DNA from 2 places in the Nonomuraea bangladeshensis genome. Region 2 is predicted to be linked to the other one. Evidence: riboswitches for the same ligand, from Rfam matches in the RefSeq annotation. Region 2 holds a riboswitch; the other holds the start of a gene.
What was found. Region 2 has a riboswitch for thiamine pyrophosphate ahead of ABD292_RS34300 (FAD-dependent oxidoreductase). Riboswitches for the same ligand answer to the same signal wherever they lie in the genome.
Positions count from the first base shown of each region.

Region 1: linked by a shared signal. The riboswitch ahead of ABD292_RS32065 (purine-cytosine permease family protein) and the one ahead of ABD292_RS34300 (FAD-dependent oxidoreductase) in region 2 are both predicted to bind thiamine pyrophosphate.

Region 1 covers NZ_BAAAMV010000009.1:567,880-575,425, reverse strand. The annotation lists gene ABD292_RS32085 (LCP family protein) at 1-1,033, shown strand, start outside; gene ABD292_RS32080 (GOLPH3/VPS74 family protein) at 1,053-1,706, opposite strand; gene ABD292_RS32075 (Fpg/Nei family DNA glycosylase) at 1,777-2,655, shown strand; gene ABD292_RS32070 (rhodanese-like domain-containing protein) at 2,682-3,005, shown strand; TPP riboswitch at 3,070-3,185, shown strand; gene ABD292_RS32065 (purine-cytosine permease family protein) at 3,176-4,519, shown strand; gene ABD292_RS32060 (methylated-DNA--[protein]-cysteine S-methyltransferase) at 4,485-5,054, opposite strand; gene ABD292_RS32055 (ATP-binding protein) at 5,141-7,009, shown strand; gene ABD292_RS32050 (ATP-binding protein) at 7,152-7,546, shown strand, end outside.
Region 2 covers NZ_BAAAMV010000010.1:355,181-362,726, forward strand. The annotation lists gene ABD292_RS34285 (Stk1 family PASTA domain-containing Ser/Thr kinase) at 1-1,727, opposite strand, end outside; gene ABD292_RS34290 (thiazole synthase) at 1,852-2,607, opposite strand; gene thiS (sulfur carrier protein ThiS) at 2,600-2,800, opposite strand; gene ABD292_RS34300 (FAD-dependent oxidoreductase) at 2,797-4,032, opposite strand; TPP riboswitch at 4,020-4,136, opposite strand; gene ABD292_RS34305 (NAD(P)/FAD-dependent oxidoreductase) at 4,218-5,381, shown strand; gene ABD292_RS34310 (Rv2175c family DNA-binding protein) at 5,412-5,789, shown strand; gene thiE (thiamine phosphate synthase) at 5,767-6,408, shown strand; gene ABD292_RS34320 (polyprenyl synthetase family protein) at 6,525-7,546, opposite strand, start outside.

The DNA of each region.
Region 1 (7,546 bases), on a different contig from region 2:
GCGCTCGTCGTCGGGCGGCGGCGGCGAACCGCCCGAGCAGGGCCGCGGCGGGACGCCACGGGGGCCGCGCAGGCGGCCGTCCGGCCGGCTCATCGTCAAGATCATCGCGGCGGCACTGGTGGCGCTGCTGGTGACGGGCATCGGCCTGCTCTTCTGGGTCAACTCGCGGCTGACCGGCATCGAGGGCGTGCTCGACCCCTACGAGGGCCGCCCGGACGACACCCCCGGCACCAACTGGCTGCTGGTCGGCTCCGACAGCCGCAAGGGCCTCTCGGCCGCCCAGCGCAAGAAGCTGGCGACCGGGCGGGCGGTCGGGCAGCGTACGGACTCGATGATGCTGCTGCACATCCCCGACAGCGGCGACAGGCCCACGCTGGTCAGCCTGCCGCGCGACTCCGCCGTCACGATCCCCGGCAGGGGCCGCGACAAGCTCAACTCCGCCTACGCCTTCGGCGGACCCAAGCTGCTCGTCCGCACCGTGGAGACGGTCACCGGGCTGCACATCGACAACTACATGGAGATCGGGTTCGCCGGGTTCGTGGACATCGTGGACGCGGTCGGCGGGGTCGAGATCAACGTACGGGCCGCGGTCGACGACCCCAAGGCCGGGCTCAAGCTGAAGAAGGGCACCCAGGTGCTCAACGGCTCCCAGGCACTCGGCTACGTACGCACCAGGAAGGGCGGCGCGCTGCCCGACTTCGAGCGGACCAAGCGGCAGCGGCAGTTCCTCGGCGCGGTCGTGAAGAAGGCGGCGAGCCCCGGCGTGCTGATCAACCCGTTCACCTCGATCCCGCTGGCCATGAGCGCCACCGACGCCGTCGAGGTCGACACCGACACGGGCGTGTTCGACATGCTGTCGCTCGGGCTGTCCATGGGCGACAGCCCGGTGACGACGGTGGTGCCCTTCGGCGGGGAGGAGGCCGTGGCGAGCGGCGGCACGGCGATCAAGTGGGACCGCACCAAGGCGGTCGCCCTGTTCGACGCGCTCAAGGAGGACAAGCCGGTGCCGAAGGAAGTGATCGACGCCAACTGAGGCTCCGCGCCCCGGCCGGTCAGCCGCCGCCGGCGGTGGCCGCGACCGTGGTGGCGGTGATCGCGGCGATGGTGGCGGCGTTGATGGCCGCGATCGTCCTGGCCACCGCGTCGCCCGCCCAGGCGCCCTCGGCGAGCTCCTTCACCCGTTCCTTGCTCGCCCCGGGGAACGCCTTGCGGTCGAGCTTGGCCGCGTGCATGATCGCGATCAGGACGGCGGTGCGGGGGTCGGGCTCCGCGCCGCCGAGCACGCTCGCCACCCGCTCCCTGACGTCGGCCTCCACGCTGGGATCGGCCTCCGGCCAGCGCGTGACGGGGAAGATCCCGAGCACCTTGCCCCGCTGCTCGGTCAGCACGCCGGACTGGGCGAGCCTGGTCAGCAGGCGCGCCCGCAGCTTGTGCGACTGCAGGCGCTGCACCCACCAGGCGGGCTTGCGCTCCTTGCGTTCGCCGCCCAGGCGGCTCAGCGCGGCGTCCAGCTCGTCGTCCCCGGTAGGCGCGGAGTCGATGAGCACGAGCCTGTCGTCCGTCAGCTCGACGCGGCCCTCGACGGCGAGCTCGGCGAGGAGCGCGCCGGCCAGCGCGGGGTCGAGCTGCACGGTGCTGATGAGCTGCTTGCCCTCGTCCTCGCTGTACGCGAGCAGGAGGAGTTCTTCGGCGATCGTCACCTTCATGCCCCGACACTAATCGCCCGGAGCTTTCCACAGGCTGTGGATGGTCCGGTGCGCACCGTACTCTGGGGGCATGCCGGAACTTCCCGAAGTGGAGTCTCTGGCCCACTTCCTGCGCGAACGGGCGGTGGGCCGGTCCATCATGGCCATCGACGTGGTCGGCATCCAGGCGCTCAAGACGTTCGATCCGCCGGTCACGGCGCTCGGCGGGCTCACCGTCACCGGGGTGGCGAGGCACGGCAAGTTCCTCGACCTCGACTGTGACGGGCTGCACCTGGTCTTCCACCTGGCGCGGGCCGGATGGCTGCGCTGGCGCGACGACATGTCGGGGGCCAAGCCGGTGCGGCCGGGCAAGGGCCCGCTCGCGGCGCGGGTGCGCTTCGCGCCCGACGACGACGGGCAGGCGCCGGGGTTCGAGCTGACGGAGGCGGGGACGCAGAAGCGGCTAGCCATCTATGTCACGAAAAATCCGGACGAGGTGCCCGGCGTGGCCGCCCTCGGCCCCGACCCCCTCGACCCGGCCTTCACCGTGGACGCGCTGAAGCGCATCGTGGGCGGCAACCGCACGCAGATCAAGGGCCTGCTCCGCGACCAGAAGGTCATCGCGGGCATCGGCAACGCCTACTCCGACGAGGTGCTGCACGCGGCGCGGATGTCCCCGTTCAAGATCGCCGGGACGCTGACCGACGCGCAGGTCGCCGACCTGCACGAGGCCATCGTCACGACGCTCGCCGACGCCGTCGAGCGGGCGCACGGCCTGGCCGCCAAGGACCTCAAGGCGGAGAAGAAGTCGGGCCTGCGCGTGCACAACCGGGCGGGGCAGCCCTGCGACGTGTGCGGCGACACGATCCGCGAGGTGTCGTTCGCCGACTCCTCGCTGCAGTACTGCCCGACCTGCCAGACGGGCGGCAAGCCCCTGGCCGACCGGCGGATGTCCAAGCTGCTCAAATAGCTCCGCGCGGGCGGGACAATGGAAGCATGACCGTTCCTGAGACCGAGGCCAGCGCCGTCCCCGCGGACGCCTACCTGCTCGACGTGCGTGAGCAGGACGAATGGCTCGCGGGCCACGCGCCGGAGGCCGTGCACATCCCCATGACCCAGATCCAGGGCCGGGTCGAGGAGATCCCGGCCGACCGCACCGTCTACGTCGTCTGCCGGGTCGGCGGCCGGTCGCTGCAGGTCGCGGCCTGGCTCAACCAGCTCGGGCGCGACGCCGTCAACGTCGGCGGCGGCATGCAGTCGTGGGAGGCCGCGCGCCGGCCCATGGTGAGCGAGACCGGTCAGGACCCGTTCGTGGCCTGATCGGCCGAGGAAGAGCCTCATATGGCGCTTCTGGCGCCATTGAGGCATCATGAGGGCGAAAACTACAGATCGTCGCGGGAGCTCGGGGTTCGCCGGGCTGAGAGGGCAGCTGACCAGCCGCTGCCGACCGCCTGAACCTGTCCGGGTAATGCCGGCGTAGGGAGTGTGCGATGGCGCATGTCGCCGACGAAGTCCCCCTGACCCTCGACGGCGCTCCGCCGAAGACGCTCGGCGTCCTCGACCAGGGCGCCCTCTGGGCCAACCTCGGCGTCAGCCTCCTCGGCTTCTCCGGGGCGCTGTTCCTGCTCGACCCCCTCGGCAACGCCCCGCTCAGCCTGGCGGGCGCGCTCGTCGCGGCCCTGGTCGGCAGCCTCATCGGCACCGCCATGGTCGGTCTGTCGGCCGTCCCCGGCACGCGGACGGGGCAGCCCGCCATGGTGCTGCTGCGCGGGCTGTTCGGGGCGAAGATCTCCTACGTCCCCACGGTGCTCAACATCGTCCAGATGCTCGGCTGGGGGGCGTTCGAGCTGTGGGTGATCGCCAAGGCCGCCACCGCGATCTTCGGCGGGGTGCCCTACCAGGTGTGGGTGATCGTCGCCGGGGTGCTCACCACCGCGCTGACGATCTGGCCGCTCGGCTCGATCAGGCTGCTGCGCCGCTACGTCACGGTCGGCGTGATCATCTCGATGCTCTGGTTCGCCTGGTTCTTCCTGAACGAGGCCCCCACGTACACCGGCGGCTCGTGGACCGCGTTCCCGGCCGCCGTCGACTACGTGATCGCCCTGTCGGTCTCCTGGGTGCCGATGGCCGCCGACTTCGCCCGGCACTCCCGCTCCAGCCGCGCCGCGTTCACCGGCGTCGTCGGCGGCTACACGCTGGCCCAGGTCGCCTGCCTGGGGCTCGGCGTGTACGCGGTCGCCATCGCCGGCTCCGCCGCCGTCATCGCCGACAGCACCGCGGTCTTCGCGCCGTTCGTGGCGGCCCCGCTCGGCGCGCTGTTCTTCGGCATCCTGGTGCTGCGCGAGACCGACCAGTCGTTCGCGAACGTCTACTCGACCACGATGTCCCTGCAGAACCTCATGCCGCGCGTGGACCGGCGGGTGTTCTCCGTCGCGATCGGCGTGCTGACCGTCGCGATCGCCCTGGTCGTGGACGTGACCTCCTACGGCGCGTTCCTCGGCGTGATCGGGGCGGTCTTCGTGCCGATGTTCGCCGTGCTGGCCGTGGACTACTTCGTCTTCGCCCGCGCCGGCCACTGGAACACCGCCGAGGACGCCCCCTCGCGCTGGAGCATGCTGGTGCCGTGGGCGCTCGGGTTCGTCGCCTACTGGCTGACCACCTCGACGCCCACCGTGGCCGCCTGGGACGGCATCTGGGCGGGCCTGCGCGACGCGATCGGCTTCACCCGCCAGCCGTGGATGAACGGCGCGCTCGGCGCGGCCCTGGTGGCGGCGCTGGTGACGCTGCTCGCCGGGTGGCTCACGGGCCGGTCGAGGCGCGCCGTTCGACGTTGAGCAGGTGCTGCTTGGCGGCGACGCCCCCCGCGTAGTCGCCGAGCGCGCCGTCCTCGCGCACCACCCGGTGACAGGGGACGATCACGCAGAGGGGGTTGGAGGCCAGCGCGTTGCCGATCGCCCGCAGCGCGCGCGGCCGGCCGATGCTCTCGCCGATGAGCTCCAGCGTCGTGGTGGTGCCGTAGGGGACCGCCATCGTCTTCTGCAGCACCGTGCGCGCGAACGGCGTGGCGAGCGCCAGGTCGACCGGCGTGGCGAAGGCCCGCAGCCGCCCCGAGAAGTAGGCGTCCAGCTCTCTGCGCAGCGGGTCGAGGCGGCGCGGGTCGGGGCCGATGAAGCGGCCCACGGTGCGGCTGATCAGCTCGAAGACGTCGTTCTCCGGCTCGAAGGAGCAGGCCACGGCGCCCTTGGCGGTCACCGCCAGCACGAGCCGGCCCACGGCGCCGTCGTAGGTGCCGAACGCGATGTCGGGTGCGTCTCCCCGGTAGGTGCTGGAGGTCACGCGCAGCAGGGCGTCCAGTTCGCCGCTCGTCATGCCCTCGCCCTCCCGGAATCGTCGTGACCGCAGCGTATCGGACGGATCGCCCGACGCACCCACCGCGCCACGTGCACTATGGAGGAGTGGGGGACGAATGGGCCGGTAGTGACGACGAGATCGCCCGCGCGGTGCTCGACAGCTCGCCCAACGCCGTCGTCGCGGTCGACAGGGACCAGACCGTGCTGGTCTGGAACGAGGCGGCCGAGCGGCTGTTCGGCTGGACGGCCGCGGAGATGCTGGGCCGCCGGGCGCCGATCGTCCCGGCGGAGCTGACCGCCGAGCACAACGCGGCGCTGGAGCGCGTACGGACCGGCGGCCAGGTGTCGGTGCGCACCAAACGGCTCGACAGCGCAGGCGACCTCCTCGACGTGCGGGTGGACATCAGCGCGCTGCGGCTCGGCAGCGCCGTCGCCGGCTACGTGTGCGTCCACCACCTGGCGCGGGCCGACCAGGTCGCGAAGACCCGGATGGCGCGCCGGGCCAGGCTGGTGCGCCGGCTGACCGACGTGGTCGGCGACATCAACTCCGACCTGGAGCTGTCGGCCGTGCTCGACCGCATCTCGGCCAGCCTGACCGAGCTGACCGGGGCCGACGCGGGCGGGTTCGTGCTCATCGAGGGGGAGCGGCTGCGGCTGGTGAGCACGTACGAGCTGCCTGACGGGCTCCGCGGCACCACCACCGACCTGCGGACGAGCCTCGTGGACCGGCTCTTACGCACGGGCAAGACCGTCCTGCTGGAGTCGAGCGGGCTCGACGACCTCGTGTGGGCGCGGCTGAAAGGCCTGCACACGATCGCGCTCGGCCTGGCCGCGGTCGGCGGCCGGCCCTACGGCGCGCTCTACGCGCTGTTCGCCAGGAGCACCCCCGGCCACCTGGAGCTGGAGCTGCTGGAGCTGCTGGCCGGGCACGCGGGCATCGCGGTCGGCAACGCCGTCGCCTACCAGGAGGCGGTACGGCAGCGGGCCCACGAGCGGGCCGTCTTCGACGCCAGCGCCGACGGCATCGCCGTGCTGGACGAGGCCGGGCGGGTGGTGCGCTGGAACCCGGCCGCCGCCGAGATCACCGCGATCCCCGAGGAGACCGTGCTCGGCGGGCCGCCGCCGTTCCCGCTGCCCGAGCCGGGCGAGAAGCTCACCTTCCAGCTGGAGACCGGGCGGTGGCTGGACGTCGTGGGCGCGCGGATCGAGGAGACCGGCGAGGTCGTGGTCGACTTCCGCGACGTGACCAGGGCCAAGGAGCTGGAGGAGGCGAAGGACCTGTTCCTCGCCACGACCAGCCACGAGCTGCGCACGCCGATCACGATCGTGCGGGGGTTCGCCTCGACCCTCGACGCCCGCTGGGACAAGCTCGGCGACCTGGAGCGGCGCGCGGCCGTGCACACCATCGCCGAGCGTGCCAGGTCGCTCGGCCAGCTCATGGACCACCTGCTGCTCGGCGCGCGGGCCGGGGCGGACGAGCTCAAGGTGCGCATCGAGGAGTTCGACCTGGCCGAGCGCATCCACGCGGCCACGCTGGGGCTGCCCGTGCTGTCGGACCGGCACCGGGTGGAGGTCGCGATCGGCGACGGGCTGCCGTGCGTGCTCGGCGACGCGCTCGCCACGGACATCGTGCTCGGGCAACTGCTGGAGAACGCGTTCAAGTACTCGCCCAAGGGCGGGCTGATCCGCGTGGAGGCGTGGCCGGAGGACGACGACGTGGTGGTCGTGGTGGACGACGAGGGCGTCGGTATCGCCGCTCCTGACCGGGAACGGGTCTTCGAGCGGTTCGTCCAGGTGGACAGCGGGGACCGGAGAAGGTTTGGTGGAGTAGGGCTCGGGCTCTACATCGTCCGCAGTCTGGCGAGGGCACAAGGAGGAGACGTGAGCGCACATCCGAGGCCCGGCGGGGGCACCAGGATGCGGCTGGTGCTGAAGGCCGCCGGCACTATCGGATCCGACACACCGATGCGGTAACGAGGTGGTCACGGTTGAGCTGATCTATCTTCCAATGTGTACAAGCTGTGATCGAGATGCGGTTTCTGGGATCGAGTAACGGGGCATTTCGGTCGTACCGGGGAGTGTTCCCGCGGGGGGCACAGGGAACGGGGAGGTGGGTGTGTCAAGCGTGGTGCTGCTGCCGTACGCGCCGTCCAGCGTCGCCGTCGCCCGCCAGCGTCTGAGCACGGACCTGCAGGACAGCGGGGTCTTCGCCACGGCGATCGACGACGCCGTGCTCGTCGTGAGCGAGCTGTTGAGCAACGCGCTGCGGCACGCGCACCCGCTGCCGTCCGGCATGGTGAGAGTCGCCTGGCTGCGCAGCGACGGGCACATCGAGGTCGCGGTGAGTGACGGAGGCGCGGCGACGGAGCCACGGGCGGCCCGGCCGACCCTGTCCTCGCTCGGGGGGCGGGGGCTCGGCATCGTGGAGTACGTCGCGGAGAGCTGGGGGGTGCGCCACGACGGCGACACCACGACGGTGTGGGCGATCCTGCCCGCTCCTCAGGCTGCTTC
Region 2 (7,546 bases):
GCGGCGGCCTCGTCCTTCGGCATGCCGCCGACGTCGGGCATCAGCAGGCCGGCGCTGACGAAGATGTCGACCCGCGCGCCCTCCTTGACCTTCTCGCCCACCTGCGGCGAGGAGCGGATCACCTTGTCGCGCTCGACCTCCGTGTTGGGCAGGCGCTTCACCGAGCCCGGGGTGAGCCCTTCCTTGGCGAGCGCGGCGCGGGCGTCGTTGCCGGTCATGCCGGTGACGTTGGGCACGACCACGCGCTTGGGGCCGAGCGAGGGCGTCAGCGTGATCGTGCTGCCCTGCTCGACCTCGGTGCCGGCGACCGGCTCGGTGGCCAGCACCAGGCCCTCGGCGGTCTTCTCCGAGTACTGGCCGGGAGCCTTCTGGACCTTGAAGCCGCCGTTGACCGCGCTCTGCTCGGCCAGCAGCATGTTCCTGCCGACCAGGCTGGGCACCTTGACGTAGTCGGGCTGGGCGAAGAACCACCCGGTCAGCGCGATGGCGGCGACCATGACGACGGCCAGCGCCACCAGGAACCAGTTGGGCCGGAACCCGCGCCGCCGCGCCGGCTCGGGCACCTCGACGCGCGGCTGGATGAGCGTGTGCGCGGGGGCGTCCTGCGGCATCGACGGGGCCGCGTGCACGGCGGTGCGGTCGTTGGGCTGGGACGGCGGCTGCGGGCGGAACTGCGCCCCGGACCCGGCCATCGGGCCGGACAGCGCTCCAGGAACCGCACCCGACACCGCACCCGACATCGCCCCCGACACCGCGCCGGACGCCGCGCCCGACACCGCCCCCGAGCCCGTCATCGCCCCCGAGCCGGGGAACGGCACCGGCCCGGAGCCCGGCCCCGGCCCGTACGGCTGCCCCTGCGGCGTCGGCGGGAGCGTGGTGCGCGGCAGCATGCGGTGCGCGTCGACCGCCGCCACCAGCAGGGCCGTGGCGTCCTTCGGCCGGTCGTGCGGCTCGCGCGCGGTCGCCTGCGCCACCAGCGTGTCGATCAGCGGCGGCACGTCGGGCACCAGCGCGGAAGGCGGCGGCACCGTGTCGTGGACGTGCCGGTAGGCGATCGACATCGGCGTCTCGCCGTCGTAGGGCTGCTGCCCGGTCACCAGCTCGTACAGCATGATGCCGGCCGCGTAGACGTCGCTGCGCACGTCGGCCGCGCCGGTGAGCACCTGCTCGGGCGCCATGTAGCCGATGGTGCCGATCATCACGCCGGTGCGCGTCTGATTGGTCGCCTCGATGGCCTTGGCCAGGCCGAAGTCCACGACCTTGACCCGCCCGTCGTCGGTCATCAGGACGTTCTCGGGCTTCACGTCGCGGTGCACCATGCCGGCCTGGTGGGCCGCGCCCAGGGCGGCCAGCACCGGGATCAGGATCTCCAGCGCCTCGCGGGCGGGCAGCCGGCCGCGCTCGCGCAGGACGTCGCGGAGCGTGCGGCCCGGCACGTACTCCATCGACAGGTAGACGACGTCGTTGTCGGTGCCCTGGTCGAAGACGTGCACGACGTTGGGATGGGAGAGACTGGCCACCGACTTCGCCTCGCCGATGAACCTCCTGACGAACGCCGGGTCCTCGGCGAGCGAGCGGTGCATGACCTTCAGCGCGACGGTCCGGTCCAGCCGGACGTCGAGCGCCAGGTAGACGGTCGCCATACCGCCCCGGGCGATCCGGCTCTCGATGCGATAGCGTCCATCGAGGAGCCGCCCGACCAGAGGGTCCGCAGTCGTCGTATCCACCCCGCTGAGTTTACGGGCGTTTTGGCACCGGCAGGGCCCGGCCGCCCGAAACCGATGCCGAGCCGTGCCCCCTGCGACGCGCCGGAGCCCCGCGAGCCCCGGCGCGTCCCTCCTGTCTCCCGCGTCAGGGCGTCATGGGGGAGGACGCCTCGGCGTAGCGGCGGCGCGGGATGCGCCCCGCCTGCCGCGCCAGCCGCCCGGCCGTCACCGCCGCCTTCATGGCCGCCGCCATCAGGTCGGGGCGCTGGGCCCGGGTGACCGCCGTCGCCAGCAGCACCGCGTCGCAGCCGAGCTCCATCGCCAGCGCGGCGTCGCTGGCCGTGCCGATCCCCGCGTCGAGGATCACCGGCACCGACGCGGCCTCCACGATCAGCTCGATGTTGTGCGGGTTGCGGATGCCGAGGCCCGACCCGATCGGCGCGCCCAGGGGCATCACCGCCGCGCAGCCCGCCTGCTCCAGCCGCCGGGCCAGCGCCGGGTCGTCGCCGATGTACGGGAGCACCACGAACCCGTCGGCCACCAGTCGCTCGGCGGCGTCGAAGGTCTCGATGGGGTCGGGCAGCAGCGTCCGCTCGTCGGCGATGACCTCCAGCTTGACCCAGTTCGTGCCGAGCGCCTCCCTGGCCAGCCGGGCCGTCAGCACGGCGTCGCCCGCCGTGAAGCAGCCGGCCGTGTTGGGCAGCACCTTGATGTCGCGCTCGCGCAGCACGTCGAGCACCGAGCCGCGGGCGCGCGGGTCGAGCCGCCGCATGGCGACCGTGGTCAGCTCGGTGCCGGAGGCCGCCAGCGCCTGGTCCAGCACCTCCAGCGAGGGGGCGCCGCCGGTGCCCATGATGAGCCGGGAGGAGAACTTCTCCCCGGCGATGATCAGATCATCCACCCTGCACCGCCGTCAGCACCTCCACGCGGTCGCGCTCGCGCAGCGCCGTGGTCTCCCAGGCGCCGCGCGTGACCACCTCGTCGTTGACCGCCACGGCGACCCCGGTGGTCGCCGCGGTCAGGGCCCGTACGGCCTGCGCCACGGTCGTCCCGTCGGCGACCTCGTGCGTGGCCCCGTTGATCTGCACCATCATGCGATCTCTCCAAATCTCGCCGGCGAGCACAACGCCGCCAGCCCGCCCTCCTCGCCGCCCGCCTCCCCGGCCACCAGGGCCGCCGTCAGAGGCGCGAGCAGCACGCCGCCCCGGTGGTGTCCGGTGGCGAGCACCAGCCCGTCGCCGGCCGGCCCGACGATCGGCACGTTGTCCGGCGTGCCGGGGCGCAGGCCCGCCACCACGTCGGCCAGCTCCAGCTCGGTCACGCCGGGCACCAGCTCCCTGGCGTCGCGCAGCAGCTCGTACAGGCCGCCGGCGGTCACCCGGGTGTCGAAGCCCAGCTCCTCCTGGGTCGCGCCGACCACCAGCTCGCCGTCGCCCCGGGGGACGAGGTAGACGGGGGAGCCGTGCACGGAGCCGCGTACGCACCGGGTCAGCAGCGGCTGCGGCGAGCGCAGGCGCAGGATCTGCCCCTTGACCGGCCGCACCGGCACCCCGGCCAGCGCCGCGCTCCAGGCCCCGGCCGCCAGCACCACCGTCGTGGCGGGCAACTCGGCACCCCCCTCCAGCCGCACACCCGTCACCCGCCCCTCCGGCGCGTCCCCGTGCCGCGGCCCGGCCCCCCGCCCCTCCGGCGCGTCCCCGTGCCGCGGCCCGGCCCCCCGGCCCTCCGTCGCGTCCTCGCGCCGCCCGGCGACCCGGGCCGCCGGCCCGTCCTCGCGCAGCAGCGCGGTGACGCGGGCGCGGACGAGCGGCACCTCCCGCCGTTCCAGCGCGGCCAGCAGCGCCGCCGTCACCCGGCGCGGGTCCACCCAGGCGTCGCCGGCGGCCAGCAGGCCGCCGCGCACCGACGGCGCCAGCATCGGCTCCAGGCGGCGGCACTCGCGCCCGGTCAGCCGCTCCACCGGGAGCCCCAGCTTTTCCGTGAACGCGGCCAGCTCGTCCAGCGCCGCGAGGTCGTCGGCCCCGAACGCCACGTCGAGCGTGCCCTCCGCGCGCAGGTCCACCCCGCGCGCCCCCTCGGGCAGCCCCGCGTCGGCGGCCAGCTCAGCGGCGAAGGCCGGCCAGCGACGCAGCGACGCCAGGCCCAGCCGCAACAGCGGCTCCTCGGTGTAGGTCACCTCGCTGACCGGCGCCAGCATGCCCGCCGCCGCGTGCGAGGCCCCGCCCGCGGGATCGGGATCGACCACGGTGACCGGCCGCCCCGCCCGCGCCAGCCGCCACGCGACCGACAGCCCGACGACTCCGCCGCCGACGATGACCTCCACCATGCGCTCCCTTCGCCGGCATGATCCGGATCAGGTGTCTTGCGGTCGAAGGCCCTGTGCAGCCTTCCTCTCAGCCCGGTCACGGCCGGACTCCCGCGCGTCTTACGCCCCCAGCCTACGACCTCGCCGGCGGCGCCAGGCACGCCCCCCTTCGCCGCCGGGCCCCGTACCCGTCTATGGTCTTGGTCGTGGACCATGTCGTGGTGGTGGGAGCGGGCCTGGCCGGCGTACGCACGGTCGAGGCGCTGCGCGGGCGCGGATTCGGCGGCAGGATCACCCTCGTCGGGCGGGAACGCCATCGCCCCTACGACCGGCCGCCCCTGACCAAGAGCGTGCTGCTCGGCGAGTCCGACACCACGTTCGTCGACACCGACCTCGCCGCGCTGCGCGTCGCCTTCCGTCCCGGCGTGTCCGCCACCGCGCTGCGGCCGGGCGCCGTCGAGACCACCGAAGGCGAGCTGCGCTACGACGGCCTGGTCATCGCCACCGGCGCCGACCCGGTCCGGCTGCCCGGCGACGGCCCGCAGCACGTCCTGCGCACCCTCGACGACGCGCACGAGCTGCGCGCCGCGCTCGTGCCCGGCGCCCGCGTCGTGGTCGCCGGGGCGGGCTGGGTGGGGGCCGAGGTGGCCACCGCCGCCCGCCGGGCCGGCTGCGCGGTCACCGTGGTCGAGGCCGGTCCCGCGCCGCTCGCCACCGCCGTCGGCCCGGAGATCGGCGCCCGCACCGAACGCTGGTACGACGGCATCGACCTGCGGCTCGGCGCCATGGTCCACTCCGTCGAGGAGGGCGGCGTCGAGCTGGTCGGCGGCGAGTTCCTCGACGCGCACGTGGTCGTCGCCGGCATCGGCGTGCGCCCGGCCGTCCAGTGGCTGGCCGACGCCGACCTCGACCTGCACAACGGCGTCGTCGTGGACGAGCACCTGCGGGCCTCGCTGCCCGGCACGGTAGCGGTGGGCGACTGCGCCGCCTGGTGGTCGCGCCGCTTCCAGGACAGGCTGCGGGTCGAGCACTGGGACACCGCGCTCAACGCCCCCGAGGTCGCCGCCGCGAGCCTGCTCGGCGAGGACGCCGTCTACGACCCGGTGCCGTACTTCTGGTCGGAGCAGTTCGGGCACATGGTCCAGTACGCCGGCCATCACCCCGCGGGCGAGCGCCTGCTCTACCGCGGCGGCCCCGAGGGCAAGTGGTCGGCCGTCTGGCTGAGGGGCGACGACACCCTCGCCGCGGTGTTCGCCGTCGACCGGCCGCGCGACCTCGTCCAGGGCCGCCGCATCATCGGCGCGGGCTCCCGGCTGGACGCGGAACGCCTGGTAGATCCAGACGTCCCCCTACGGGATTGTGTTGTTTGAGCAAGCACGGCATGTGGTAGTTGTGGTTCCGTGACGCTTTCTGTTGCACAGATCGACCGGGAGACCGACCAGCTCGTCAGCGAGTGGCTCACGCTCCCCGAAGTGGCCCAGCGCCTGGAACTCCCGATCGGGCGGGCCAAGCAACTCCTCAAGGATCACAAGCTCCTCGGCGTACGCCGGGAGGGCAGCGGGTCCCCGCAGGTGCCCGCGGTGTTCCTCGACGGGAAGGACGTGATGAAGGGCCTGCCCGGCACCCTGACCGTGCTGCAGGACGCCGGCTACGACGACGCCGAGTCCCTGCGCTGGCTCTTCACCCCCGACGACTCGCTGCCAGGCTCGCCCATCGAGGCGATCAAGGCCGGCCGTCACACAGAGGTCAAGCGGCGTGCCCAGGCCCTCGCTTTCTAACGCCCGCCTCTATCTCTGCACCGACGGCCGCCGCGACCGCGGCGACCTCGCGCAGTTCCTCGACACGGTGCTGGCAGGCGGCGTGGACATCGTCCAGCTGCGGGAGAAGGGCCTGGAGGCCCGCGAAGAGCTCGCCCTCCTCGAGGTCTTCCGCGACGCCTGCGACCGGCACGGCAAGCTGCTGGCGGTCAACGACCGGGCCGACATCGCCCACGCCGCCCGTCCCGACGTGCTCCACCTGGGGCAGGACGACCTTCCCACGACGGTCGCGCGAGAGATACTCGGCGACGACATCGTCATCGGACGGTCCACCCACTCCGCCGCCGAGGCCTCCGCCGCGGCCGTGGAGGAGGGCGTCGACTACTTCTGCTGCGGGCCGATCTGGCCCACGCCGACCAAGCCCGGCCGCCCGGCCCCCGGCCCGTCGCTGCTGCGGCACGCGGCGTCGCTGGGCGAGGCGCGGCCGTGGTTCGGCATCGGCGGCATCGACCTCGGCAACCTCGACGAGGTCCTGTCGTACGGCGTGCGCCGGGTCGTCGTCGTGCGCGCCATCACCGAGGCCGACGATCCCGGCGCGGCGGCGGCGGAGTTCGCCAAGCGCCTGGCCGCGGCGGCCTGACCCACCCACCCGACCCTCGCGCCGCCCCGCCCTCCGGCGGGGCGGCGCTCGCATGTCCGGCCCGGCTGCTCAGGTGGCGGCGGTCGCCGGCTCCTTCGGCTGTCCGGCGCGGCCGGTCAGGTGGTGCGGGACGTGGCGGCGATCGCCAGCTCCTTCAGCGCCGTGCGCGCCTCCTCGGTCACCGGGGCCCGGTCGAGCGCGGCCAGCGCCTCGCCGAGGTAGTCGCCGATGAGGCCCTCGCACGCGCTCAGCGCGCCGGTGCCCTCGATGACGCCGCGCAGCGTGGCGACGCCGTCCTCGTCGAGGCCGGGGTCGCCGAGCAGGCGGCGCACGGTCGCGGCCTCGACGGGAGAGGCGGCGGAGAGCGTGCGCGCCACGAGCATGGTGCGCTTGCCCTCGCGCAGGTCGTCGCCCGCGGGCTTGCCGGTCTGCGCCGGGTCGCCGAAGACGCCGAGGATGTCGTCGCGGAGCTGGAAGGCGATGCCGACCCGCCGCCCGTAGCCGGTGCACAGCTCGTCCATCCAGGGCGCGAGCTCGCGGGCGGCCAGCGCGAGGCCGAGGCGCAGCGGCTGCTCGACGGAGTACTTGCCGCTCTTGTAGAGCGCCACCCGCAGCGCCGAGTCGAAGGTGTTCTCGCCGTGGGCCTGCTCCAGCAGGTCGAGGTACTGGCCGCACATCAGCTCGGTGCGCATGTGGTCGTGCACGGGCTGGGCCGCCTCCAGCGACTCGCGGGGCAGCCCGCTGGTGCGCCACATCTCGCCCGACCAGATCAGCAGCAGGTTGCCCAGCAGGATCGCGGCGCCCTCGCCGAACTGCGCGGCCGAGCCGTGCCAGCTCTCCTTCTCGTGCAGCGCCTCGAAACGGCGGTGCGCCGCCGGCATGCCCCTGCGCAGGTCGCTCTTGTCCATCACGTCGTCGTGCACGAGCGCGCTGGCCTGCAGCAGTTCAAGGGAGGCGGCGGCGTTGAAGATGCCGGGGCCGTCCGCGCCGCCCGCGCCGCGCCACCCCCAGTAGCAGAACGCGGGCCGCAGCCGCTTGCCGCCGGCCAGCAGGTCCTCGGCGGCCGTGCGGAGCGGCTGGAAGTCGGGGTCGCCGGAGGCGGGCAGCTGGCGTTCGACGAAGGCGCCCAGGGCACGCT